Regions from separate parts of the Geomicrobium sp. JCM 19055 genome, predicted to be linked through region 1. Evidence: a T-box and tRNA genes for the amino acid it is inferred to sense, from the RefSeq annotation. Region 1 holds a T-box; the other holds one or more tRNA genes.
The links. A T-box is a leader RNA that pairs with one kind of tRNA and senses whether it is charged. The one in region 1 lies ahead of alaS (alanine--tRNA ligase), so its partner is inferred to be a tRNA-Ala.
Positions count from the first base shown of each region.

Region 2: it has a tRNA-Ala gene. The T-box ahead of alaS (alanine--tRNA ligase) is inferred to sense a tRNA for this amino acid. The anticodon was not compared.

Region 1 covers NZ_BAXL01000008.1:54,479-66,383, reverse strand. Annotated here, with positions in the region: partial or broken gene ruvX (Holliday junction resolvase RuvX) at 1-365, opposite strand, end outside; gene JCM19055_RS08530 (IreB family regulatory phosphoprotein) at 371-631, opposite strand; partial or broken gene alaS (alanine--tRNA ligase) at 697-3,335, opposite strand; T-box leader at 3,383-3,591, opposite strand; gene JCM19055_RS31525 (hypothetical protein) at 3,790-4,059, shown strand; gene JCM19055_RS08520 (sigma-54 interaction domain-containing protein) at 4,004-5,104, shown strand; gene pruA (L-glutamate gamma-semialdehyde dehydrogenase) at 5,303-6,850, shown strand; partial or broken gene JCM19055_RS08510 (proline dehydrogenase family protein) at 6,912-7,824, shown strand; partial or broken gene JCM19055_RS29015 (AI-2E family transporter) at 7,830-8,680, opposite strand; gene JCM19055_RS26300 (DUF3918 family protein) at 8,982-9,146, opposite strand; gene JCM19055_RS08500 (hypothetical protein) at 9,200-9,409, opposite strand; gene JCM19055_RS23310 (ATP-binding domain-containing protein) at 9,494-9,850, opposite strand; gene JCM19055_RS23305 (AAA family ATPase) at 9,816-10,565, opposite strand; gene JCM19055_RS23300 (helix-hairpin-helix domain-containing protein) at 10,562-11,767, opposite strand; gene JCM19055_RS08490 (tetratricopeptide repeat protein) at 11,792-11,905, opposite strand, start outside.
Region 2 covers NZ_BAXL01000005.1:102,143-114,047, reverse strand. Annotated here, with positions in the region: partial or broken gene JCM19055_RS06075 (NCS2 family permease) at 1-131, shown strand, start outside; gene JCM19055_RS22985 (superoxide dismutase family protein) at 242-727, shown strand; gene csaA (chaperone CsaA) at 785-1,117, opposite strand; gene JCM19055_RS22980 (serine hydrolase) at 1,151-2,032, opposite strand; gene JCM19055_RS22975 (serine hydrolase) at 2,016-2,882, opposite strand; gene JCM19055_RS06055 (hypothetical protein) at 2,914-3,156, opposite strand; tRNA gene JCM19055_RS06050 (tRNA-Ala) at 3,330-3,404, opposite strand; gene JCM19055_RS28715 (amidase family protein) at 3,569-4,780, opposite strand; gene JCM19055_RS28710 (amidase) at 4,807-5,469, opposite strand; gene JCM19055_RS06040 (STAS domain-containing protein) at 5,884-6,657, shown strand; gene JCM19055_RS22970 (DUF4430 domain-containing protein) at 6,754-7,200, shown strand; gene JCM19055_RS06030 (TraB/GumN family protein) at 7,515-8,180, shown strand; gene JCM19055_RS06025 (TraB/GumN family protein) at 8,141-8,488, shown strand; gene JCM19055_RS22965 (hypothetical protein) at 8,650-9,192, shown strand; gene JCM19055_RS06020 (sensor histidine kinase) at 9,119-10,237, shown strand; gene JCM19055_RS06015 (response regulator) at 10,230-10,901, shown strand; gene JCM19055_RS06010 (tripartite tricarboxylate transporter substrate binding protein) at 11,024-11,905, shown strand, end outside.

The sequences.
Region 1 (11,905 bases):
TTTTATCCACGACTTTTTTTTCGTTTAGAACGACTAACGTCTGCTTCTAAGAGAGTACGTTGTGCAGACATCGTTGTCAAACGTTCGTCCCATAGCTTCACCGTAACATGTAGTCGCTCTTCTAGAGCTTCTTTGTACCTGATTGATTTTTCGGCACGAGGACCAATCGTACCATCCATGTTTTTCGGATAACCGACCACAACCGTTGTCACTTCGTTATCATGAATGAGTTGCTCCATCTCATCTAATGAAGAGTTTATGGACCGAACTTGAATCGTGTCGAGTCCTTGTGCCGTTAGTCCGAGTAAATCGCTAACGGCAACACCAATTCGTTTATCTCCAATATCAAAAGCCATTGTTCTCATTCGTATTAATCGGTACCTTTCAAATAATGTCTCACAAGCTCCTCAATAAGCTCATCTCGTTCGAGGCGACGAATTAATGAGCGGGCATCATTATGCCTAGGAATATACGCTGGATCACCCGATAGTAAATATCCGACAATTTGGTTGATCGGGTTGTATCCTTTTTCTTCCAATGCATTATAAACGTTAAATAATATTTCTTGTACGTTTACTTCCGCCTGTTCATCTTGGACATTAAACTTGACTGTGTTATCCTTCGAGCTCATAGAAGGCCACCTCGTTTCTCGATTTTCCAACATAACTTGACCCTATTGTACATGATTTACAAGATTTATGAAATGGAACGCACGATACTAGGCACAGCTTCAATCGCTGATTGTAGTTTTTCAGGGTTTTTTTCCACCTGCTTGTGCCATATCTGGTCGGCCACCGCCGCCACCGCCACAAAGTTTCGCTGTCTCTTTAACGATCTCCCCAGCTTTGTAACCTGCTTGAATAAGATCTTTACTTACGGTTGTGACTAAGTTAACTTTCCCATTTTTGCTCGTACCTAAAACGACAATTCCAGAATCTAGTTTTTGTTTCAATTCATCTGCGATTGAACGAAGCGCATCCATATCACGATCTTCGACAATTGCAGCAACGACTGGAACACCGTCTACATCTTGCTTGTCATCTAGAATCTTTAATGCATCCATGTTGCCAAGTTTATCGGTTAACGATTCGATCTCACGATCTTTTGCTTTCAACTCATCGTTTAATTGAACGATTCTTCTTGGCACATCTTTTGTTGTTTTTACTTTTAATGCTTCTTTTGCTTCGTCTAACAACGAAAGTTGTTCGTTCATATAGACGTAAGCCCCCGTACCTGTTACCGCTTCTATTCTTCGAACACCAGCACCGATTCCCGTTTCAGTAACGATCTTTAACAATCCAATTTCTGAAGAGTTTTGAACGTGGCAACCTCCACAAAGCTCAATACTATAATCGCCAATGTGAACGACGCGAACGACACTCCCATATTTCTCACCAAACAGAGCCATTGCACCTTTTTCTTTTGCGTCTTCGATGCTCGTTTGCTCAGTTACAACAGCGATATTGTCCGCAATCTTGTTGTTAACAATTTGCTCAATCTCTGATAACTCTTCTGCTGTAACAGACCCGAAGTGTGAGAAATCAAATCGCAAACGGTCAGGACCAACGTATGATCCTGCTTGGTTGACATGTTCGCCTAGTACGTCCTTTAACGCCTGATGCAACAAGTGTGTCGCACTGTGGTTTTTCTCTGTTTTTGCACGTGCCTTATCGTTAATCGATGCCGTGACTGTTTGATCAAGTTGCAACGTTCCGCTTGTTACCGTCACCTCGTGCATCGGTTGTCCATTTGGAGCACGCAACACATTTTCGACAGTCGCTTCAAAGTTGTCACCAGAAATAATCCCAGTATCAGCAACTTGTCCACCACTCTCAGCATAAAACGGTGTTTGGTCGAATAAGACGATTGCACTTTCTCCAGCCTCAATGACTTCTTTTGATTCTTCCCCTTGGACAATCGCAATGACATTGGCTGAAACTTTTGTTTCGTCATAACCGACAAACGTACTCGTTTTTGTAAGCGTTCGTAGCGTTTCATTTTGACTTTGCATTGAACCGTCTTCTTTACGAGCAGCACGTGCACGCGCACGCTGGGCTTTCATTTCTTCATTAAACCCATCCATGTCAATTAAAAAGCCTGCTTCTTCAACGTACTCTTCGGTTAAATCGACCGGGAAACCGTACGTATCATAAAGTTTAAATACGTCTCGTCCATCGATTTGGTTAACACCTTTAGCTTTTGCCGTTTCAATAACATCGTTTAAAAGCGCAAGACCTTCTGCTAACGTTTCATGAAAACGCTCTTCTTCATTCTTAATGACTTTTTGAATGAAGGCTTCGTTTTCTTTTACGTCAGGATAGTAAGACTCCATAATCTCACCAATGATTGGAACGAGGCGGTACATGAATGGCTCATCGATTCCAATTGCTTGAGCGTAACGAACAGCGCGGCGTAATAACCTACGAAGAACATAGCCCCTTCCTTCATTTGAAGGAAGTGCCCGATCACCAATGGCAAACGAAACCGTGCGGGCATGGTCAGCGATCACTTTAAATGCTGTGTCGTCCAACTCATCATTCCCATAATTCTTCCCAGATATTTTCTCAGTTTCTTTAATGATTGGCATAAACAAATCGGTTTCAAAGTTTGTCTTCGTATCTTGAATAACCGAAACCATTCGCTCTAGACCCATTCCCGTATCGATATTCTGGTTCGGAAGTGTGTGTACGTGTCATCAGGGTTGTGATTAAACTGAGAAAATACGAGGTTCCAAATTTCTAGGTAACGTTCATTTTCCCCACCCGGATAAAGCTCTGGGTCACTTTCGTCATCTCCATAAGCAGGTCCACGATCATAAAAGATTTCAGAGTTCGGACCACTTGGTCCTTCACCAATGTCCCAGAAGTTCTCTTCTAAGCGAATGATTCTCTCTTCAGGGAGTTTAATATTTATTTTCCAGTAATCATAAGCTCCATGTCCTCAGGATGGACCGTAACACTAAGCTTTTCAGGATCAAAACCAATCCACTTCTCACTCGTTAGAAATTCCCAAGCCCACTCAATCGCTTCTTCCTTAAAGTACTCTCCAATTGAAAAATTCCCGAGCATTTCAAAAAACGTGTGATGTCTTGCCGTCTTTCCGACATTTTCAATGTCATTCGTACGAATTGATTTTTGTGCATTTACAATCCGAGGTTCTCAGGGACCACACGTCCATCGAAATATTTCTTAAGTGTTGCTACACCACTATTTATCCATAAAAGCGATGGATCTTCGTGAGGAACGAGTGATGCACTCGGTTCAACGTCGTGTCCTTTTTCCTTAAAAAAAGTCAATAAACATTTGGCGTACTTCAGCAGATGTTAAAGATTTCATTGATATGACCTCCAATCGTTTTGTAAACACAGAAAAGCCCCGTCCCAAAAAGGGACGAAGCATTTATTCGCGGTACCACCCTTGTTAAGCACACCGGATCGTGCGCCTCACTCTGCTGCATTAACGCTGCAAACGGCAAGGTTTACTTGCACTCAGGAGTAGCCTTCAATGAGGGGCATGCACTCTCTTTCAGCCTAAGGAGAATGTCTCTATCGTTCAATGCCACATCATTTACTCGTTCCTTCATCGTGTTCTTTCATATCTTTTCTTATAATACAACGACTAATAGGTTCATGTCAAGTTTTGCCGATCGCTTGACTTCTATTCTTCAGTCCGCCCTCTCTTCACGGAATGAAACGATAAAAGATTGCCAAATTTTTTTACTTCACACTTCTTTAATGCAAAATTTTTTTGCTACACTACGTTTACACTAGACGAAGTGCAGGTGACAACGATGGATGAGCAACTACACACACTGTATGAACAAGTTTTTGAGAAGATCGACATCGGCGTTCGTATCATTAACCGCGACGAAGAACCGGTCATTTATAACCGTAAAATGAGAAACATTGAAGAAATGACGACTGCTGACTTTGCTGGTCGTTCGTTGCTTGATGTGTTTCAATTTAAATCCGAACAAGAAAGCCGATTACTACGTGCCTTGCATCATGGTGAATCAACAAAAAAACCAAAAACAAACGTATTTCAATTCACGAGGTCTTGAAATTACAACGATGAATCACGTGTATCCAATCTATCATAACGAGCACATTATCGGTGCAGTTGAACTTGCTAACGACATTACGAGGATGGAAAAAATGCTTCGTGATAAACGGACGAATGAGCATGCCTCTCACTATCAATTTGCCGATATGATTGGCTCTTCTCAATCGTTCCAAGCGGTAATTGAACAAGCAAAACGGGCATCACGTACATCTTCAACCGTATTGCTAATCGGTGAAACAGGCACAGGTAAAGAACTGTTCGCACAAAGCATTCATAGTGCTAGTCGTCGCAGTCACGAACCATTTGTCACACAAAACTGCGCTGCCCTCCCCGAAAGCCTTATTGAAGGGATTCTATTTGGCACATCGAAAGGTGCATTTACTGGGGCTCTTGACCGTCCAGGACTTTTTGAACAAGCGGATGGAGGAACATTGTTACTCGATGAAATTAATTCATTACCCGTTCATTTGCAACCGAAATTGCTCCGTGTAATTCAAGAACAGAAAGTTACACGCATCGGTGAAAGCAAAGAACGTACCATCGATGTGAGACTGCTCGCTACGATGAACGAAGATCCCATTGATGCGGTATCCGACGGTCGGTTACGCAAAGATTTATTTTACCGCCTAAGCGTCGTTAGCTTGTTTATCCCATCCCTGAAAGAACGTAAGGATGACATTATTCCTTTATCTACTTTCTTTCTGAAGAAATACCGTGAACGATTCAATGTTTCCATGCACACACTCTCACGCGAAGTGATGGAATCGTTACGTGACTATCATTGGCCAGGGAATGTTCGTGAGTTGGAACACGTCATTGAAGGGGCACTGAATGTCGTCAATGGCGAAGAAACGATGACCCTCCATCACTTGCCTCACCATTTGTCACATCATACTCAACCTGTTCATGCGTTGCATCACTCACCGTTACAAGAAACAGAAACGTTACCCGAACGTTTACTAAAAGTTGAACAACAACTAATTGCCGAAGCCATGGACATAGAACAGCACAACATTTCACGTGCAGCGAAACGACTCGCTTAAGCCGCCAAAATTTGCAGTACAAACTCTCAAAATTCCAAGTACGATAGTAAAAAGCAAAAATATTTGCGTTAAACTGCAAATATTTTTGCTTTTTTGTGTTCTTCGCATTCGCAAAAGCCTTATTATTCGCGAATTTAAAATTGGCATCGTTTTTGCAATTAACCAGCAGTGAGTCTATAAACTTTAAGGAGTGATCTCATGGTCGTCCCATACACACACGAACCATTTACAGATTTTACAGTTAAAGAAAACAAACAAGCAATTGAAGAAGCAATTCAGTATGTGAAAGGACAACTCGGCAAAGATTACCCTCTCATCATCGGTGGCGAACGCATTACAACCGAAGACAAAATTACATCGTACAACCCAGCAAATCATTCTGAAATCATTGGTACCGTTTCAAAAGCAAACCAAGACCTAGCTGAACAAGCAATGGAAAAAGCGCAAGAAGCGTTCAAAACATGGAGCCGCTGGACACCTGAAGCACGTGCAAACGTTCTCTTCCGTGCTGCTGCAATCTCCCGCCGTCGTAAGCACGAGTTTTCTGCTTGGATGGTGTATGAAATTGGAAAGCCTTGGAAAGAAGCGGATGCAGATTCTGCTGAAGCGATTGATTTCTTAGAATTTTACGCACGCCAAATGCTCGAATACAAAGACGGAGCGGAAATTAACAGCCGTCCAATCGAGCACAATGCATTCACTTATTTACCACTTGGTGTTGGTGTAACTGTATCTCCTTGGAACTTACCGTTTGCCATTATGGCCGGTACAACAGTTGGTCCAATGGTTGCAGGAAACACGATCCTTCTAAAGCCTGCAAGCTTAACACCAGTGATTACGTATAAATTTATGGAAGTACTTGAAGAAGCGGGCATGCCTAAAGGCGTCGTCAACTTTATCCCAGGAAGCGGCAGTGACATTGGTGACTACCTCGTTGAACATCCAAAAACACGCTTTATTAACTTCACAGGTTCAAAAGAAGTCGGTACGAGCATTTACGAGAAAGCTGCGAAGATTCAACCTGGGCAGAACTTCTTAAAGAAAACAGCCATTGAAATGGGTGGAAAAGACACGATCATCGTTGATCGCGAAGGGAACCTTGACATTGCAACAGACGCAATCGTACAATCTGCGTTCGGTTTTAGCGGTCAAAAATGTTCTGCGTGTTCACGCGTCGTTGCGCACGCTGATGTGTACGAAGAACTCATTGAGCGTGTGAAGGCGAAAACGGAAGAATTAACGATTGATGCACCACAACATGCGAGCACGTATATGGGGCCAGTATGCGAGGAGTCTGCATTCGATAAGATTCTTGAGTACATCGAAATCGGGAAATCAGAAGCAACTCTCGTTACAGGTGGAACAGGTGACAAATCAGAAGGTTACTTCGTGAAACCGACGATCTTCAAAGATGCTGACCCGAATGCCCGCATCATGCAAGAGGAAATCTTCGGACCAGTCGTTGCTTTTACGAAAGCGAATGACATCGATGAGCTCATCGACATTGCGAACAACACTGATTACGGCTTAACAGGAGCCATCATCTCTGACAACCGTGATCATTTAGAGAAAGCTCGCCATGAGTTCCACGTCGGTAACCTCTACTTCAATCGTGGTTGTACAGCTGCGATCGTCGGATATCAACCGTTTGGTGGGTTTAAAATGTCAGGAACAGACACAAAAGCTGGTGGACCTGGCTACATCCTACATTTCATGGAGCCAAAAACGGTTTGTGATCAATTCTAATTAGGATCTGTTGACCCCTCTTAAATGAAGGGTCAACTTCCTTTTCAAAAGGGGTATGGCAATGCATAAATTAAACCGAGATTTCTTTTTATATTTGTCGAAAAATAAACTCTTAAACAAAAACGCGAAGCGATGGGGCCTTAAATTAGGTGCTTCCAAAGTCGTCGCTGGTTTAACCATTGAAGATTCATTACAACCATTGCAGGAACTAAACGAAAGTGGGCGAATGATCACACTTGATCATTTAGGTGAGTTTGTTTATGAAGAAGAGGAAGCAATTGAAGCCTTCCAATCAAGTATGGAAGCGTTAGATTTCATCAAGGAAAACGATATTGATTGCTATCTTTCTGTAAAGTTAACAAAACTCGGTTTAGACGTAGACGAAGGTTTATGTATGAAACACATTCGTGCCTTGCTTGAACGTGCCAAACACTACGACACGATGATCAATATTGATATGGAAGATTACGCTCATTACGATCAAACCCTTGATTTGCTTGATGAATTGCGTAAAGACTATGACAACATTGGTATCGTTTTACAAGCGTACATTCACTCTGGTGTGGAAGACACAAACCGCCTTAAAGGAATGAAAATTCGCTTTGTCAAAGGGGCTTACAAAGAAGACGCAAGTGTCGCCATTCAAGATAAGAAAAAAAATTGATGAACATATGCTAGAAATGATTAAAACCCACATGCTTAATGAGAGTTATACAGCGATTGCCACACACGACCATGAACTAATTGAAAAAGTTAAAACATTTGCATTAGAAAATGGTATTCCCCGGGAAATGTTTGAATTCCAAATGTTATACGGTTTTCGCAATGATGTGCAACTCCAACTCGTTAAAGACGGCTACCGCTTCCGGACATATGTACCATACGGTAAAGATTGGTACGGCTACTTTATGCGCCGGTTAGCAGAACGTCCACAAAATGTAGCTTTCGCCTTTCGAGGTATGCTCTCAAAATAAAAGGATCAGACCCTTTGTTCTGATCCTTTTGTATGTCTAAACACTTTAATAATTTCTGATGCGATTACAAATAACGGTACAGCAACAAGCAATCCGATCACACCAGCGAATTCATAACCTAATAACAAAGCAAACAGAATAATGAGTGGATGTAAATGTGCACTCTTGCCAACAATCATTGGCGACAAGACATTCCCTTCAATCTGTTGGATGATTAAGATTGCGACTAACGCAAACAGTGCCGTTTGCCATGATACGGTAAGTGCAATGATGAGTGCCGGAATGGCCCCGAGAATCGGACCAAAATAAGGAATTAAATCCATCACCCTAATAAAATCCCAAGTACAATCGGGTAAGGGACACCTGCAATCCAAAGTCCAATAACAGAAAGAACTCCCACACAAATGGAAACGAGCAACTGCCCACGAATATAACTTCCAAACGCATGATCTGCCGCTTTTGCCACTTTCTCGCCCGTTTCTCGAAACCTTTTCGGAGTTATAAATACAACTGCTTTCTCTAATGCCCGCAAGTCTTTTAGAAAATAAAACGTGACGAATGGCAATAAAAATAAAAACGCAATCCCTTCTAAAATGAGTGGCAATCGATCGACCACGCCATTCATCATTTCACTACCCTCATTTTCTAAACGCACGACGCCACTTTCAATTTGATCATGAATACTCGGTGGCAATGAATCAATCTGACGGTGAATGGTCAACAGTTGATCATTAAAACTACGAACCCAAGTAGGTAGCGTTTGCAACAACTCTTTCGTCTCTTCAAGTATTTTCGGTGCCGTTTCTATAATAAGCCAAGCACCACCCCCGAAAAAGATCGTATAAATGATAAACACTGACAAAAAAACGCGGAGAACCTTGTCGTTCCAAATAATCAATGACTGGATGCAATAAATACGCAAACAATCCAGCGATCATAAAAGGAATAAGTATTTTAAACAGACTAACGAGCACGGGTTTCCACACAGGTGTAAGCAAATACAAAACGTACAAACTTACTAATACGATTAGCGCGAATCCAACCCGATACATCCATTTTCGTTCCGACTTAATCACCCCCTCTTCCTTAGGATGGGCAACTAACGAATCCTTATCCAAAACGAAAAAAAAGCCAAACCACTTTGGTTTGGCAAATGTTTAAAAGGCATTCTTGTACGCCTTTTTTAACATTTTTACGTGCTTGTTTTTTTTCATCTTATTCATCCAACGTTTATGAGAACGATCATGCGTGTTCATCATATAAATGGCCGCTCCTACTGTACCGATTCCTGCTACGAGCAGGGATGACGATGTTTTGTTCATGAACCATCCAGCTCCATCCTATGATTTACAATTGGACAGTCACCAAACGTATTTTACATACTTTGCTCGTGTTCAATACAGCTTTCACGCTCAGCTTCTGAGAACACATCGTCTAATGATACGAGTGAACCGTCTTCTTCAACTTGATATACGGACAATGTTGAACCTTTCACGACGAGCTCAATGCAACATTTCCAGCAATAGTATTGATTTGCACCGATCTTTCCGATATCTTTCCACATGCAATTAGGACAATGCATGATGTAACCTCCTTGTGAACCTTCTTAATCACAAGAATGGTCAAAGAAAGCCGATGCTATACGTGGCGACTGTCACTGAGTGTAGTTTTAACGATTAGAATCGGTTTTATGATTGGTAATCGGTTCCTTAAGATGCGCAATTCTTTCGGTTAAGTAAGAATAACGGGAATGATGATCATTATGATCAATCGCAAAGGAATAAGCGCGCTCTTCACCGACCATAATTAAGTAATCACGAGCACGTGTAATCGCAGTATACAACAAATTCCGCTTTAACATCCGACGATAATTCATCACAAGAGGTACAATCACAATTGGGAACTCACTGCCTTGTGCTTTATGAATCGATGAGCAATACGCAAGCATTACTTGCTTTAAATCTTGACGTTCATACTCCACTTCAAGTTGATCAAAACGTATAATTACTTTTTCTTTTTTTATCATCGGTGTCTTTTGCACGCCGAATCGCAACAATTTCTCCACGGTCACCGTTATAGACATTTTCTTCAGGGTTATTAACGAGTTGCAACACCATATCACCTTGACGAAGCGTTAAATCGCCATACGTAATTGAGGACTGCCCTGGTTTCTTCGGATTAAACAGGTCTTGCAACTTTTCATTAAGCGCCGTGATCCCTGCTTCTCCCCGATACATCGGAACGAGTACTTGTACATCACGAGGAGCATACCCGCGGTCAACTGCTTTTTGGCAGACTTTCTCAATGAGTGGCACGATGTTCGCAGAGCTCCCTGGAAAGAATGCACGGTCATGAAGCGGTTGTTTAAAATCATCCGGCAACTGCCCTTCTTTAATGCTATGTGCAAGGTCTGTAATTGAAGAACCTTCTGCTTGTCGATAGACGAGTGACAGTCTAACAGCAGGAAGTTTACCTGAAGAAAGTAAATCACTGAGCACTTGACCCGGTCCGACAGAAGGAAGTTGATCCTCGTCGCCTACGATGATGACTTGCATTTTTGCAGGGATCGCTTTAAACAATTGATTGGCTAACCAAATGTCAATCATCGATGCTTCGTCGATAATGAGCAACTCTCCTTTTAGGGGAGAATCTTCGTCCCGCTCGGTAAACTCTGAATCATCGCCACGCCAACCGATTAACCTGTGAATCGTTACGGCATTTCTCCCCGTCGTTTCACTCATTCGCTTCGCTGCGCGACCAGTAGGAGCTGCAAGTAGATTGGTGACTTCTTCGAGTCATCCTCTGACCAACCGCGAATACGCTGAAACATTTCCACGATCGCCCGTATGACGGTCGTTTTACCCGTTCCAGGTCCACCAGTTAAAATCATCATCGGTGAGGATAATGCTAAACGTACCGCTTCTTTTTGTTGCTCGGCATACGAGATGTTGTAACGTTCTTCCATCTTGCCAAGCTCTTGTAGAAAAAGATCTTCAGAAAAGCTTTCAATTTCACGATCAACCATCAATCGCTCTAAGTTTGTCGATAATCCCTTTTCTGCAAAGTAAAGAGACGGAACGTAACCGCGATCATCATCAACGGCGACTTTTCCATCTTCAGCGAGGTCCACAATTGCTTGGAGTAATTGCTCTTCTTCTGCAAATGGTGAACGATGATTTAATATTTGTTTCGCTTCTTCAACCCATTCTGATTCAGGTAAGTAAACGTGTCCTGAGCTCATACTCGTTGCCACAATAGAATGCATGAGTCCTGCTTTTAGGCGTTTCTGATCAAGTGGCTCGATGCCAAGCTGTGTACCTAATTCATCGGCTTTAAAAAAACCAATCCCATCAATATCTTGAACGAGTCGATACGGATCAGTCTCCACAATACGTAACGTATCATTACCATAATGGCTAATGATTTTTGTCGATAACTCCATCCCAAATCCATAGTTCATGAGCTTATTCATAAACTGTGCAGATTCTTGTTCTTGTTGAAGGGTTTCTATAATTACTTTTCGTTGCTCTGCTTTTATACTCGGCACTGATTGCAAACACGTCGGGTCATTTAACATTTGATCGAGTGCTCCCTCACCTAAATGGGCAACAATCATCGCTGCAGTCTTGCGTCCTACTTTTGGGAAACGTTCACTTGATAAGTATTGAATGAGCGCCTGTCCTTCTCTTGGAATGTGCTTTTCATACGTTTCACTTTTAAACTGCTGTCCGTATTTCGGATGTTCTGTATACTGGCCCCGAAACGTCAGCAATTCACCTTCTGGTGAAGACGGGAAGTGACCGAGAACGGTAAGTGCATGCGTTTCTGCTTTCGGTTCTGACTGCTCGACATCAACAATCATTACTGTATATCCGTTTTCATCGTTACGAAAGATGAGTTGACTTACCGTCCCAGTAACATACGGCATCTCCTCTACAGTCATCCCGTCATCTCCCCTCTCTCAATACTACTCTGTCGTTCCCATTACTTGCTTCAACCCGTGTGACGCAAGCATATGATCTTTTTGGATACGTAGTGCAGATTGAAAGCTTTCTTTCGCTTGATCATGTTGTTCCAAGTA
Region 2 (11,905 bases), on a different contig from region 1:
ATCGCGAGTGGGATTGCACTTGGTTCATGTTCTACCCAATCACAATGATTCTTGCAGGGAAAGGGAAAGAAGTTCATCCGATTATGTACTTCCTCTTCTTCGTCTTTGCTGGATATTTGTTCTTCTTATAACTCTAAACGTCGACAAGCGATCATCAATCGCTTGTCTTTTTTTTATGAGTAAATCGATGCCAACTCGGACAAAATAGTGCCAGTTACATAGAGGAAGGAACGAAGAACGAATGAAACGAGTTGCACGACAGTTTGCTTTGCTGGTGATAGCCATCGTGTTCGTAACAACAGTTACGGATCATGTAAAAGCAGAAAATGTAGGTCCATTTACATCAACGTTAACGAATAGTGAAGGAGAACGAATTGGTCTTGCCTACTTTGAGCCTGACGATGAAGGCGTTCGGGTTCATTTTAGTGTTTCGGGTCTAGAGCCGAACAGAACGTATGAATTTAATTTCCATGAGCATGCAACATGTGAAACACCGCTGTTTACGAGTGCAGGTGATGTATTCAATCCTACAGCCGAAAAACAAAACGTTGCAGGAGAGTTGCCGAGTATTCGAACAGACAACAACGGACGCTACAGTGATTCTTTGGTCGCTGAGCATGCCAGTTTAGATACGATGGATCTCACAAATCCGGCACTTGAGGAAGGATCTTCGCTCGTTTTACAAGCCGGGGGCGAACGGATTGCATGTGGCATAGTGCAATATTGAAGTTAACACGAAAAACTGCCGAATTGGAGGTGTTCCAATCGGCAGTTTTTTTGTAATTTAAGCAACAGGTGTTCCGTTTAATACGGGTTGGTCAGGAGTGAGCAAGACGACGTCTCCTTTTTCAGGAACTGCGCCAATGACGAGAACTTCTGACTTAAAGCCTGCAACTTTCCGAGGTGGAAAATTAACAACGGCAGTTACTTGCTGACCAATCATTTGTTCAGATTCATACCGAGCAGTAATTTGTGCGCTTGATTGCTTAACGCCAATTTCTTCTCCGAAATCAATGGTCATTGCAATTGCTGGGACTTTCGCTTTTGCGAGCGGCTCAGCAGTAAGAACTGTACCGACGCGAATATCTAATTTCAAAAAATCTTCAATGGTAGCCATAGGTGTTCAATGTCTCCTCTTTTGTTTTTTTCCTTAGTGTACCGAAACTTCTAACTCTGGTTCAATGAGTGACCAATTCTGATCGTTCACTAAGCTCCAATTCTCTGGATCAGACGGGCGAATCCACCAGCCTTTTCCGTTAGAGCCACTCGTTACATATCGAAAACGGACGAGAATTTCTTCTTCTGTTAAATGTTCAATTGAGGCTTGTGCTTCAACCCAATGATTTTTCGTTGAGCCAATCCAAGAATGGTGCATTGTTTTTGTATAGTCATCCATGGCGATCGTTACAGGCAGTGGTTTCCATGTGTCACCATCATCGGTCGAAAAATCTACGAAGCCTTGATCACGTGCGATATCATTAAGAATATCAAAGGAAGTATCAAAGACTAGACGGTCTGTTTCGTGAGTGTCAAATTCGAAAACGAGTTCACTACTCACATTGCTTGTCATACCTGAGTACCAAGTGTGACCTTCAAGTGGATGGCTGTATGGAATGGAACGTATGAATTGCTGAACAAGGTCGTGGCGCACGCCATTAATGGAACCTTCGTCTCTAGTAGGATGTACACGATTCGTTAAGAAAATAACAAACGAGTCAGTCAGAGGATCAAGGACAAATGAAGTACCCGTGAATCCGGTATGACCAACGGTCGATGGTGAAGAAAGACCAGCCATAAACCAGCCACGGTTTACATTCCAACCTAAGCTTTGACCGAGATGCGATTCTGTTGTGATTTGATCTTCCATCATTAACTGCACGGATTCAGGTTGCAGCACTTGTGCATCACCATAACTACCACCATTAATCATCGTTTGTAAAAAGATTGCAAGATCATAGGCAGTACTAAAGAGACCAGCGTGACCTGCAACGCCTTGTAAGGCAGCTGCTTTCTCATCATGAACATCTCCCAAACGAGTCCGCGATCAGGCTGTATTCAGTCGGAGCAATGGTATGTAGCTCTCTATTCGGATTAAACATCGTATCAGTCATGCCAAGAGGAACTGTAATCCATTCTTCAACATACGAATCGAGCGATTGCTCACTCACAACTTCCACGATTTTACCGAGAATCATCATACCAACATCGCTATAAATCATTTGTGCTCCGGGTGTATAAACCGTCTCCAAAGACAATATGGCGCCCCACATTTCTTCTTGCTCATCATAGTCGGCTAATGAAATTGAGGCTGGAAGACCAGAAGTATGAGTAAGCAGTTGCTCGATTGTAATCGTATTTTTATCTGGATGCGTAGAAAACTCTGGAAGGTAATCAATGACGAGATCATCAATGGAGAGGCGATTTGTCTCATGGAGTTGCATAATGGCAGTTGCTGTAAATGTTTTCGTTAACGAAGCAAGATCAAACAACGTTTCGTTCGTCATTGCAATCGCTTCTTCACTAGTAAGTGGCTCACCGTTTGCATCGTACTTGTACGAATCCCCAACCGATTCGTGGAATACAATATCTCCGTCCTTAGCAATGAGTGTGACAGCACCGGGGTACAGTTTGTCTTGAAGACCGGAGGTCATCACATCTTCAGCTTTCTTTAGTTCGTCATCGTTAAGGTTCAATTCTTCAGGAAGTGCATAGCGAAGTTGTGTCGTCTCTAGCCGGTCTGCCCAATCAAAATCATACGAAAAGTACAACGTGTCGTGCCGATGAAGAAAGTAATTGGTTAACGTACGTAATTGTTCGTAACTCGTTTCATTAAGTCGACTTTGATCACGGTATTCAGCAAGTGACTGTTGAAATTCAAGCATGTACGAATGAAGCTTTTCGTCGGTCGGATCTTTAAGGAAAAAAACGCATGACGGTGAGCTCTCTTTGCAGGTCGCTCGCTAGCCGACGATCGGTAAGGAGACCTTGTCGTTCAAGACGTGAGATGGCTAACTGGATGTCGCCAAGCGTCACGGACGGATGTTCTGTCAGCGCTGCATCAGTCGCTTCTGTTTCGGCATGAACAAGATCAGTGGAGAACATGACGGGTGAAAAGATGAGAGCAATGGCTAATGTTAGTTGCAATATAGATTTCATAGCACACCCCTTGAAGTTAGAATAATGAAACTATTCATATCATCTCTATTGCCTACGAAAAGGTCAAGCTAATGATAAGAAATAATAACAGGGAAATGGAATGAGCTACTCAGAACAACAATAAAAAACGTACCTTCACATTGGGTTGTAAAGATACGTTAGTAACAGGTTTATGGTGGAGCTGGAGGGATTCGAACCCTCGACCTCTTGTCTGCCAGACAAGCGTTCTCCCCCTGAACTACAGCCCCAAAAATGATAACAACAATTAAAAATATACCAGTTAACTTTCGCGATCGTCAAGGAATTTTCGAGTTTTTTTGACAAATTCAGTTGCTCAGTAAATAGAATATGGAGAAACCTATTAAAAGAGAAAAAGCACAATCATGTTGATTGTGCCATCAAGTGTATTTAGTTATTGTTCGATGCTTAGTCTTCCTTCAGCAACTTCACGAAATTCTTGTCCCTCTTGATCAATGGCTTTAATTTCTATTTCTGCGCCGTCGACTTGCAGATTATTTGTTGCAGTCCAATAGCCTTCATAGTACCCATCTTCAACTTCACGCATCATGATTTCTGTCGGTGCAGCAGCTCTCGTAAAAAGCGGGATTCGAATAGCAAAAGAAGCGTCAAGTCCTGGTTCTCCTTCAAACGATACACGCACTGATTCACCAGCTTGAAGCGTTTGATCTTCCGTTGGTTGAATGTTTCGAATTACAGATTCGTCTTGCTCGGGTTGTTCTAGAACCGGAGCTTCACGGTAATTCGTGTCTTGTTCATAGCTATAAGCCATCGCCAGCAGTTCTTGCTCGCTCCACATTTCCCCAAAGAACGCAAGTGAGAATGGAGAGCCACTTTCATAATTGCCAGCTGGAACGGTTACAAGTGGTAGACCACTCATATTAATCTCAGGAACCGTTGTTGCGGAGTGATCACCTCCATGAAGGTTTGGGATCTCTTCCGACATTTGTGGATAAACAAATCCATCAAGGTCATGCTCTTCAATCACTTGGTCCACAATGTGAAGGTAGGCGGTACGTGCTTTCGTAAAGTCGACTTGTTCTGGAATGTCGTATGGATTCTGTAAATCTTCTTCAAAGTCAACCCCGCGATTACCAAAGTGCGCGAGCGGTCCACCTTTAGCCCACGGTACTTCTTCAGCTTGTTCAAAAAGCTCGGCAATCGATGGAAGATCGCCACTCGGATTTAATCGATCCAAATACGCTTGGAAATCACTAACTAACGCTTCGTAGCCGATGTTACCATATTGTTCCGCCACACCAATAAATTCTGAACCTGCAAACGGATCCTCAACGACTTCAGCTCCGAGAGCCTCTAGCTCTTCAATTGAACGTTCATAGAGTTCTTCAGTTTCCTCAGAAAGTTCCTCATCACGCCATCCTTCACCATACAATCCAATTCGTTTTCCTTCTAACGAACCTTCAGAAAGACTATCGGTGTAGCCATCCGCTGGGATGTTACCGATTGCTGCGATGGTTTTTGGATCTTGCACGGTGTAACCAGCTGTCACATCAAGCATAATCGCTGCATCTTCAACCGATCTTGAATGCGGACCAAGTACGTCACGTGTATTTGCCGCAAGAGGTGTTGTACCTGTGTTTGGCACGAGTCCAAATGAAGGTTTAACACTTACTAGAGATTGAGCAGCTGCTGGATTTTGGATAGAACACCGGTTTCTTCAGCAACCCCTAAGACAGCGAAGTTTCCAGAAATGGCTGTTGCCGTTCCGCTACTACTACCGCCTGGTGCGAGCGCGCGATCCACGGCATTATACGTATCACCGGCCCAACTCGTATCTGCTCGAGTGCCAGACGTACTGAACGCAGGGATGTTTGTTTTTCCGACAATAATTGCACCTTCTGCTCGTAAATCTTGTACGATCGGTGCATCTAGCTCAGGGACAATTGAAATTGATGAATCAGGTCCAAATCCTTCCCATCCGAAAGTCGACTGAAACCCTTCTACATCAACCGCTTCTTTAATGACAACAGGTATGCCTTCAAGTGCACCCGCTTCACCGTTTTGAATTCGTTCATCTGAAGCTTTAGCATCTTCGATGGCTTGGTCGTTTAGAAATGTAAACGCATTATAGTGGTCTTCATAACGTTCAATTCGTTCTAAGTAGCTCTCTGTTACTTGTTCGGCGGTGTATGTCCCGTCTTCATATGCTTCTTGTAAATCTGAGACGGTAACTTCTAGTAATTCAAATTCCTCTTCTGCCGCTGCTGGTGTTACTGAAGCGATGGATAATGCAAGAGCTGAAACCGATAGAAATGCCGCTCTTTTAACATTCAAGTAAGTGTGTGCTCGCATATCGTCGTCACTCTCCTCATTTTTATCTCTCCTATTCTTTGTATCAAATGAGTCTAAGAGAAGACGACTAGTTTGTTAGATTATCTAACCTCGACTAAGAGCGCTGAGGATATGCCCAATGCCCGTGTCGAACGTGCAGAGGAGATAGTGTTGTAAATCAAGATCGACCTGACTTCTGTGTAGAAGTTGGTTTAAATGGAATAGGAAGGAGTTCGGGGGAAGATGATCTAAATCTAATTCAAAAATAATGTGTACAGTCTACTGATCATCTTTCGTTTGCTACTAAAAGATAAGGGTAATCATAAGCAATGATGGTCGCTTTCTTTTGCGGTGAATGCTCGTTATGGCTTCGCGCTACAAATGGTGCTAAAATGATAATGTACTGGAGGCTGTTGGATGCTAAATAATACGAATGTAATCATTGAAGCACTTAATTATACTCGTGCAGGGGTATTAATTACGGATCCAAGTTTGGAAGATAACCCGATTGTTTATGCGAACCAAGGGTTTGTAGATATGACGGGGTATACAAAAGAAGATATTATCGGAAAGAACTGCCGATTTCTGCAAGGTGAAGAAACGAACCGCTCAGAAGTATCGCGGTTACGAGAAGGTATAAAAAAAATAAAACATCGGTTTTTGTTGAATTCGTCAATTACAAAAAAAGATGGCACGAAGTTTTGGAATAGCCTGTCGGTCGATTCGCTTTATATGGAAGATGAGGACAAGCATTATTTCGTTGGGGTACAACGCGATGTGACAGAGCGTAAAGAAATTGAACTAAACTATGAAAAATCACTTGAAGAAGTGAAATCATTGGCGTTTCCTATTGTGCCTTTACTAGATGGCATTGCGGTATTGCCACTTATTGGGGAGATGAGTGAAGAGCGCTTTCAAGCAATCTTCCGAGATGCTTCTGCCTATGTTGGTGAAACGAAAGTGGAAACATTCATTCTTGATGTATCGGGCTTAACGAAGTTACGCAACTATGAGATGGAAGGGATTTTGAAGTTGAAATCGGTTCTATCTTTACTTGGTACAGAAATGCAATTAAGTGGTGTGTCTACTGATATGGCTATTCAAGCCGTCAATCTTACAGACATTAAAAACCACAACATTAAAACGGCAACGTCCGTAAAGCACATTCTCGAGCGGTTGCTAAAACATTAATTCAAAAAGCGCGGAGGTCATTCGTGCTTTTTTTACATGAATGTTCCAACACATACTGGTACAATAACATTTGGACAAGGAAAAGGAGAATTACATATGTTGAAAAAATGGTTAGCAGTAGGATTTGTAGCAACTCTACTCGTCGGTTGCGCAACGGATGAGGAAGCACCGGAAGAGCAAGAACTAGAACCTGTTGAAGAAGCGGAAGATGAAGCAACGACTGATGATGAAACAGCATCGGATGCAACAGAGGAAACGTTCGAAGCGACGATCATTTTAACCGAAGATGGTGAAGAAGTGATTGAAGAAAGTACGGTAGAGTTTTCTGAGGGAGATAACCTCATGGAAGTTATGGATGAATATTTTGAGCTATCGACAGATGCGGATCAAACGTTCATTGAAGGGATTAACGGGTATGATTCAAATGAGGCTGACGGCTACTTTTGGACGTACACAGTAAACGAAGAAGAGATTTTTGAAGGTGCTGCAGATTACGAATTAGAACCTGAAGATGAAGTTCACTTTGACTTTGCAGAGTGGTAGGAAGAAGGAAAAGCGCGGGCGATCCGCGCTTTTTTTTAGTTCACTAAAGCAGTGGGGGTCAGTCCCCCGCTGCTTTAATAGGTTAAAGAGATAGACATAATACTGTTACGAATGTACGGTGCTGAACCATTACCGAATGATAACAAATCTTCATCACAGTAACGCGATGGGGGACTGTCCCCGGACGTTTGGCGACCTGTTCTGTACTCTTTGCAACGACGGCGTTTTAGAGTCACGGTAAGCGTGTATAGATAGGCAACACGAAGACGTGTACACAGACAGGAGGACGTAACACATGAAAAAAATACGTAGCGATGCTTGGAATCTCACTTTTACTCACGGCTTGTACGACAACAAATGATGAAGCAACATCAGATGAAGAAATGACCAATGATGACGAACAGGTTGAACCAGAAGCTAATATACAAGAAGAGACTGAACAAGTAACAGAAACTGAAATAGATACTGAAGGGGAAGGCGGCTTCCTCTGGAAGGTTGAGGAAGGAGAGACAACGGTCTATTTGCAAGGTACGATCCATGCAGGAATAGAAGAGATTTATCCATTAAATGAGGAGTTGGAAGCGGCATTTGATGAGGCTGACGTATTACTACCAGAGATTGACTGGCCTCGAATGGACCCGACAGGTGGTTTAAGTGAAGAAGAGATGATGGATTTAATTACATTTGATGATGATAGAGTATTGTCAGATGTCCTGGATGAAGAGACTTACGAAACTCTTTTAGACGTAATGGCTTCTGAGGGAATGCAAGAAGATATGATTGAACAAATTGAACCTTGGTACTTTGTGATGGGGCTTGAAGATGTTGAGACCGGTGAAATCTCATTAGATCAAGGGGTTGACTATCATTATCTAGAGCGAGGCTATGAGGAAGGCAAAGAGATTCGTGAGCTAGAGGGGCAAATTATTAGCTACAAGCAATGGAAGGGCAGTCATATGAACTACAAGTTGAACAATTAGAGTATTTGCTCAATCAAGATCGTCATGTAGAAGATGAGATAGATGAAGTCGAATTTTTCAACATGTATATGCATGGTGACGAAGAAGCAATGATCGGCGTATGGGAAGATGCCTCATATGGCGATGAATATGACCGAACAAATTTGTTTGATCGTAACGAACGAAATGCAACGATCATTGACGAAATTCTTCAAGAAGACGACGGACAAACCTACTTGGCGCTCATTGGTACGTTTCATTATGTCATCGAACCTGGAGTACAACATTTTCTAGAAGAAAAAGGCTACAGCGTTGAGCGAATAAATTAACGTTTTGTGCACAACTAAGTTACTTGGTTGTGCATTTTTTTGTTGCTTGGATCCATTTACGTACACCGACGAACGTAGAGATTTTTATTATTGTCATATTCTGAAAATTTGGTATGGTTTTTATGACGTGTGAAATTGAAGTAGATGTTAGGGGGAATCGTATGAGGATGCGCATTCACACGAAAATTATGCTGTTAATTGTTAGTCTCGTTTCAAGTGTGGCGATAATTATAGCAAGCATTTTTGCCTACTTAGAGACGAGAGATATTTACGAGACCCTTGGGGATAAGGCGTTAAGTACGGCTGTGCATATCGCAAATTCGGAAACCGTTATTGCGGCGTACACCGATGACAATCCTTCACTCGTCTTGCAAGCATATGCCGAACGATTTAGAGAAGAAACAGGAGCAGAGTTTGTCGTTATTGGTAATGATAAAGGAATTCGTTTAGCTCACCCTGATTATTGGAAAATAGGGCAAGCAATGGTTGGAGGAGATAATGATCCGGCGTTAAAAGAAGGCGAGTCTTACATTTCGCGAGCAGAAGGAACGAGGGAGAATCGTTACGAGGAAAAACTGCGGTTCGTTCTGAAGATGGAGAAGTCATCGGCGTTGTTTCAGTTGGTTTTTTTTGATTCAAGACGTTCATGCAGCGATTTGGCAGAGAATTGGATTGTTAGGGATTATCACGCTTGTCATCGTTAGCGTCGCAGCAATTGGAAGTTTGCAATTGTCTCGTAGTATACGAAAAGATATGTACGGATTAGAACCGTTCCAAATTGCGGGAATGTACGATGAAAGGCAAGCAACGCTTGCGGCGATCCGAGAAGGTGTGATCGCTGTCGATGCGGATGCGCTCATTACAACGCTCAATGATTCAGCCAAAAAGCTATTAGGGATTAGCGGGGATGTTATCGGAAAACCGATCGACAAGATTATTGAAGGGACGCAAATCCAGAAGGTATTAAGCGAAAAAAAAGCAGAATATAACCGTGAGCTAACGATGAGAGGACGTGTGTACATTGTTAATCGTGAACCGATTATGAGAAATGAACATGTCCGAGGTGCAGTATGCACATTTCGAGATAAAACAGAGATGATTGAAATGGCAAACACTCTTTCAGATATTAAAAAATATTCTGATGATCTTAGGGCGCAAAATCATGAATTCACGAATAAATTGTATGCTATCTCTGGGTACTTGCACTTAGGTTTTTATGAGAAGGCTGAACGGTACATTGAAGAAGAGACAACGCGTCATGATGAACAAGGACAAGTTCTTACAACCTCGATTAAGGATGCAACGGTTCAAGCGATCTTAATGGGGAAAGCAGGAAGAGCATCCGAATTAAAAGTAACGCTTCGTGTTGATCCGACAAGTCATTTAGACACTTTACCAAATCACATGGGCTCATCTCAAATCATTTCAATCCTTGGGAATGTTATCGATAATGCTCTAGAAGCAGCTCTAGTGAACGAAGTACCGCAAGTATCTGTTTTTATTACAGACATTGGTGATGATGTTGTATTTGAAGTTAGTGATAACGGTGCTGGCTTACCTACTGACTTCTTGGATGTTACGAAACGTGGATTCTCCACGAAAGGTCGTTCAAGGGGGTTTGGACTTTCGATCGTCGAGGAATTAGTGTCGCACTTTGAAGGATGGTTTGAGCATCACTCATTGCCAGAAGGTGGAAGTTTGTTTTCAATTTATTTACCTAAAACGTTAAGGGGGGAGAGCGATGATTGACGTTCTGATTTGTGAAGATGATTTTCGTATTGCCGATATCCATAAATCGCTAATTGAACAATATGCTGAACTGAATTGTATAGGGAAAACGAATTCAATTATAGATACAAAAAGGATGTTAGAGGAGAATAAGGTTGATTTATTGTTATTAGATATTTATTTGCCTGATGATATTGCAGTGAAGAGGCTCGGAGAATTCAGAGTATTGCGACCTAATTTGGATGTGATTGTTGTCTCTGCTTCAAATCATGATGAGCACATCAAAAAGTCATTGCGATATGGTGTTTATGACTACATTTTAAAAACCGATTCTTTAAAGCGCTTAAAGTCTTCATTATCGAGTTATATTAAATACTTTCAGACGATAGAAGAACAGCAAACGTTCAATCAAGATACGATTGATCACCTCATTTATAAGCAACAGCAATATGAACCGATAAAAGTGCTTCCGAAAGGAATTGATGGAATTACACTAGATTTAGTACGGCACCAATTAATGACTCATCAGGATGGCCTCACAGCAGAAGAATTAAGTGAACATCTAGGTGCATCTAGAACGACAGCGAGGCGTTACCTTGAATACTTAATTCGCTTAAAACACGCGAAAGTTATGCCGATTTACGGAATTGTGGGTCGACCTGAACGGCGTTATTTTTCTTTATAAACGGACCGCTATGAACAATATGAATTTAATATCGTTTATGCTACTTATGAATCTTAGAATGTAAACGGTTACATTCTAAGATTTTTCTTTTAGTATCTGTTAGTAACTAAAGGAGGGGTAGCATGAAGAAATTAGTTTCAGTAAGTGCAAGCTCGTTTTTAACGTTGGTAATGCTGTCTGCTTGTTCAGATAATGGGTCGGAAGAAGCAGCGTCATCGGATCAAGGGGAATGGTCACCGACGAACAACCTTGAATTTGTCGCACCTGCAGGTGCGGGTGGAGGTTGGGATACAACTGCAAGAATGGCCGCCCAAGCATTTGAGGAAGCAGACATTGTTGATGTTGGGATAGGGGTTATCAATCGAGAGGGTGGTGGAGGAGCTGTTGGTTGGTCATACATCGCTAATCAGGCTGGTGATCCTCACTATTTGTTTGCCGCATCACCACCATTACTCTTAATTCCACTAAATGGCCAATCTGAATACAGTTATGAAGATTTTACGCCAATTGCTAACGTCATTGCTGATTTTGGAGCATTTGCAGTACGAGACGATGCACCGTGGCAAGATTTAAATGAGTTGTTTGAAGACATGCAAGATGAATCGAGTTCAATTACAGTTGTTGGAGAATCCGCACCTGGAAGTATGGACCATGTTCAATTTGTCAATATCGCAAAAGCTGCTGGAGTGGACCCGGGTAGCATTACGTATGTTTCGGCTCAAGATGGTAGTGCAATGACGAATTTATTAAATGGAAGTGTAGACGTTTATTCTACAGGTGTGACAGAAACGATCGAACAAGTACGTGCAGGTGAAGTTCGAGTGCTTGCAGTAACAGCAGAAGAGCGTCTTGAAGGAGACACAGTGGAAGATTATCCAACAGCTATTGAGCAAGGAATAGATGAGGTATTTGTTAACTGGCGTGGATTTTTCGGTCCACCGGACATGACTGAAGCTGAAGTTGAGTATTACGTAAATGCGTTTACTGAATTAAATGAGTCGGAA